2 regions of the Agromyces sp. NPDC058126 genome follow, and region 2 is predicted to be linked to the other one. Evidence: riboswitches for the same ligand, from Rfam matches in the RefSeq annotation. Region 2 holds a riboswitch; the other holds the start of a gene.
What was found. A riboswitch is a leader RNA that binds a small molecule or an ion and turns the genes downstream of it on or off. The one in region 2 is predicted to bind thiamine pyrophosphate.
Positions count from the first base shown of each region.

Region 1 (2,194 bases), on a different contig from region 2:
CTCCGCTACGGCGACTTCCGCACGGTCACGCGTTCCCGCACGCTGGGCGAACCCACTGACGTCGCGCGTCGCATCTACGACGAGGCGCAGGCCGCCCTGCCAGAACTGCTCGGCGACGGTGCACGCATCCGGCTGATCGGCGTGCGTGCCGAGCACCTGCGCCCCTCGGGCGGCGGTGCCATGCTGTGGGATCCCGACGAGGAGTGGCGCGAGGCCGAGCGCGCGGTCGACGAGGTCACCGCGCGATTCGGCCGCGGAGCCGTGCGGCCGGCCGCGCTCGTACGGCCGGGCGGCGCCGACGGGGGCGCCGCCCGGGTGCCGTCGATGCGCCGGAAGCCGGTCGACGCCGAAGGGCGGGCCCGCCTCGACGCCGAACGCGCCGAGGCAGCGGAGGCGGCCGAAGGGCGCACAGGGGTGGATCGAACCCAGTTCGGCGGGTAGCGTGGCGGCATGGCTGATCTCGTACTCGAACTGGCAGAGACCGTCGCCGGCGTCGGCGTGAAGACCTCGTACGGCGAGCCCGTCGACCTCGACGGCACCAAGGTCGTGCCCGTGGCCCTCGGCTACTACGGCTTCGGCGCGGGCAGCGGCAGTGACGAGAGCGGCGACCAGGCCGGCGGCGGCGGGGGCGGCGGCCTGTCCATTCCCCTCGGCGCATACGTCGGCCGCGCCGGTGGCGAGGTGCGCTTCGAGCCGAACCTGATCGGACTGATCCTCGTCGTCACGCCGCTCGTCTGGGTGACCGGCAAGGCGCTGCGCTGGGTCATCCGCGCGCTCAAGCGCTGAGGCCCTCCGACCGTCGTCACGGACTGCCGCGTCGGGCGCGGGTCGACTCGTCCGGCGTATACTCGTCTGCGAACACGGGAGTCCGGTGAGCCGGGCTGAGAGGAAGGTTCTCAACCTTCGACCGTCGAACCTGATCTGGGTCATGCCAGCGCAGGGAGGGCAGATCATCTCAATATCCCGTGCCTCTTTCCACGAATCGAAAGGGCACGACAGTGCACACCACCGCACCCATCACTCCGTCCGCACGTGAGGCCGCGCCGAAGCGCGACTTCCGCTGGCGCGTCGTCGACATCGTCGTGGCGGCCGTCATCGCCGTCGCGACGGGCCTCCTGTTCCTGTTCTGGAACAACATCGGCTACGCCTGGTTCGTCGCCGCCGACGCGGTGACGCCGGGTCTCGGCGGCATCGCCGTCGGCATCTGGCTCATCGGCGGCGTGCTCGGCGGCCTCATCATCCGCAAGCCCGGTGCCGCGCTCTTCGTCGAACTCGTCGCCGCGATGGTCTCGGCGCTCGTCGGCAACCAGTGGGGCATCGAGACGATCTACTCGGGCCTCGCCCAGGGCCTCGGAGCCGAACTCGTCTTCGCGCTGTTCCTCTACCGCCGGTTCGGTCTGACGCAGGCGATGCTCGCGGGTGCCGCGGCCGGCGCAGCCGCGTGGACGCTCGAGCTCTTCACCTCCGGCAACCTGCAGAAGTCGGCCGAGTTCCTCGCGCTCTACTTCGGCACCGTCGTCGTGTCGGGCGCGGTGCTCGCCGGCCTCGTCGGCTGGCTGCTCGTGCGCGCCCTCGCGGCGACCGGGGCGCTCAGTCGCTTCGCCGCGGGCCAGGACGTCACGCAGCGGGTGTGAGCGTGCCTGCATCGTCGATGTCGTCCCCGGCCGCCGTCGAGGCGCGCGGCTGGGGATGGCGTCACGCCTCCCGGCTCCGCCCCGCCGTGGTGCAGCTCGACCTGCGCATCCACGCGGGGGAGCGGGTGCTCCTCCTCGGGCCTTCCGGGGCCGGCAAGTCGACGCTGCTCCACGCCCTCGCCGGCGTGCACGGCGGCGACGATGAGGGCGAGCAGTACGGCGAACTCACCGTCGACGGCGTCGCGCCGTCGGCGGCGCGGGGCCGCGCCGGACTCGTCCTCCAGGATCCCGACTCGCAGGTGATCCTCGCACGGGTCGGCGACGACGTCGCCTTCGGCTGCGAGAACCTCGGCGTGCCGCGCGACGAGATCTGGCCCCGCGTCCGCGCGGCGCTCGCCGACGTCGGCCTCGACCTGCCCCTCGACCACCCGAGCTCGGCGCTCTCGGGCGGGCAGAAGCAGCGGCTCGCCCTCGCGGGGGCGATCGCGATGCGTCCGGGGCTCCTGCTGCTCGACGAGCCCACCGCGAACCTCGACCCCGACGGCGTGCGCGAAGTGCGT
Region 1 covers NZ_JBHVTS010000003.1:611,161-613,354, reverse strand. The annotation lists gene ACFVTR_RS11960 (DNA polymerase IV) at 1-441, shown strand, start outside; gene ACFVTR_RS11955 (hypothetical protein) at 451-786, shown strand; TPP riboswitch at 851-960, shown strand; gene ACFVTR_RS11950 (ECF transporter S component) at 999-1,634, shown strand; gene ACFVTR_RS11945 (ABC transporter ATP-binding protein) at 1,652-2,194, shown strand, end outside.
Region 1: another riboswitch for thiamine pyrophosphate. It lies ahead of ACFVTR_RS11950 (ECF transporter S component); the one in region 2 lies ahead of thiM (hydroxyethylthiazole kinase).

Region 2 (2,194 bases):
GTCGCCCGCCCGTCGATCGCCTCGGCGATCGCCGCGAGCTGCGCGAGCAGCTCGGATGCCTCGGCCTGCTTGTCGCGCAGCTGCACGACCCGCACCCCGCCGTCGACGGCACGGGCGACGATGTCGACGACGCCGCGCTCGCCGCAGAGCACCGGGTCGGTGACGAGATAGAGGGAGAGGTCGAGGGCGGTGCGGGCGGTCATGCGCGGGCTCCTGCGGTCGGGCCAGCGGCGGCGGCGAGTGCGGCGTCGCCGGTGGCCGGCACCGGCGTCGTGGCATCCTCGCGAAGCTCGCCCGAGTCGGTGACGCGTGCCCGCTCGGCGAGCGTCGCCCCATCGACCGCCGCGAGCGCGTCGATGAAGCGCGGGGCGAAGCTGCCGGGGCCGGCCGCGCCCTCGGCCGCGAGCTCGGCCGCGACGGTGTAGACGAGGTTCGCCGCGACCGTCGCCTCGAAGGGGTCGTCGCTCGTCGCGAGGAACGCCGCGGTCACCGCGCCGAGCGCGCAACCGCCGCCCGTGACGCGGGTGAGCAGGGCGTCGCCGTTCGCGATCCGAGCCGTGCGCGTGCCGTCGGTGATGAGGTCGACCGGGCCCGAGACGGCGACGACCGCGCCGAAGCGGGCCGCGAGCTGCGCCGCGGCGCCGGCCGCGGCCTCCGTCGTGTCGGCGGCATCGACGCCGCGACCGCCGGCGCCGCCGCCCGCGAGGGCGAGGATCTCGCTCGCGTTGCCGCGGATCGCCGTCGGCCCGAACTCGACGAGCTCGTGCGCGAGCGCGGTGCGGATCGGCAGCGCGCCGATCGCGACGGGGTCGAGCACCCACGGCGTGCCCGCCTCGCGTGCGGCGGCGACCGCTTCGCGGGCGGCATCCCGCTGCTGCGGATTCGGCGTGCCGAGGTTCACGAGCAGCGCGCTCGCGATGCGCGCGAACGGGCCCGCCTCGCCGACGATGTCGACCATCGCGGGGGCGGCGCCGGTGGCGAGCAGCACGTTCGCCGTGAAGTTCGTCACCACCGTGTTCGTGATGCACTGCACGAGCGGCGGGCTCGTGCGCAGTCGATCGAGCAGCAGTGCGCTCGAGTGGGCAGGGTCGTGCAGGCGCGCGCTCATGGCGACATCCCTTCGCTAGTCCGAACTAGATCAGGTTCGACGGGTGTGATCTCAGCCGCTCACGCGCGGCACCCCGTGTCACTGCGAGCGAGCCTAGTGCAGCCCGAGGATGTTTCGGGGTCGATGTCGATCGCGGCCGTTCCCGTTCGACGTCAGAATGAGACGGAAACTCCGTCGCCACGAAAGGACACGTCATGCGCACCCTCATCGTCAGCGAGTTCATCAGCCTCGACGGCGTCGTCGACTCTCCCGGAGGCGGCTCGCACCCGCGTGCGGGCTGGACCTTCAAGGAGGTCCCGTTCGTCGAGGAGGCGTACGCGATCAAGGGCTCCGAGCAGCTCGAGGCCACGGCGATGCTGCTCGGCCGGGTCAGCTACGACGAGTTCGCCCCGGTCTGGCCGACCATGGTCGACGACTTCGCCGAGTACAACGCGATGCCGAAGTACGTGGTCTCGTCGACCCTCACCGAGGAGGCGCTCCTGCCCGAGTGGCAGAACTGCCACGTGCTGCGCACCCTCGACGACGTCGCCGAGCTCAAGGCCGGCGACGGCGGCCCGATCATCGTGCACGGCAGCGCGACGCTCGCGCAGGGGCTCGCCGCGGCCGGGCTCGTCGACCGCTACCACCTGCTCGTCTTCCCCGTGCTGCTCGGCAGCGGCAAGCGGCTCTTCGGCGACGACCCGGGGCTCACCACCAAGCTCGACCTCGTCGAGCACGAGGCCTACTCGAATGGCATCGTGAAGGCCGTCTACGACGTGGCGCCGTCGGTCTCCTAGCAAGGTCGGAGCATCCCGAGACGCGAGGGCCGGGCGGTGCATCCGGCCCGGCCCTCGCATCGGTTTCGAGATTTCTGCTGCGGCGACCACCCTCTTCTCGCTACGTTGGGGGAATTGGTCGGCCTTCCGGGGCCGCGCGCGAGCACGGGGTTGCGGCCGCGCGTCCATCGGAGGGCTCGATCGTTCTGTTGCAACGACGTAGTTCCAGACGAGATGAGGGCCAGCGATGAGATTCCACCACCGACCCCCGCGAGCGCGAACACGCGCGCTCGCCGCCGCCGGAGCGCTGTTGCTCGGCGCATCCCTGATG
Region 2 covers NZ_JBHVTS010000002.1:559,982-562,175, reverse strand. The annotation lists gene thiE (thiamine phosphate synthase) at 1-203, opposite strand, end outside; gene thiM (hydroxyethylthiazole kinase) at 200-1,108, opposite strand; TPP riboswitch at 1,099-1,194, opposite strand; gene ACFVTR_RS07810 (dihydrofolate reductase family protein) at 1,303-1,884, shown strand; gene ACFVTR_RS07805 (LVIVD repeat-containing protein) at 2,192-2,194, shown strand, end outside.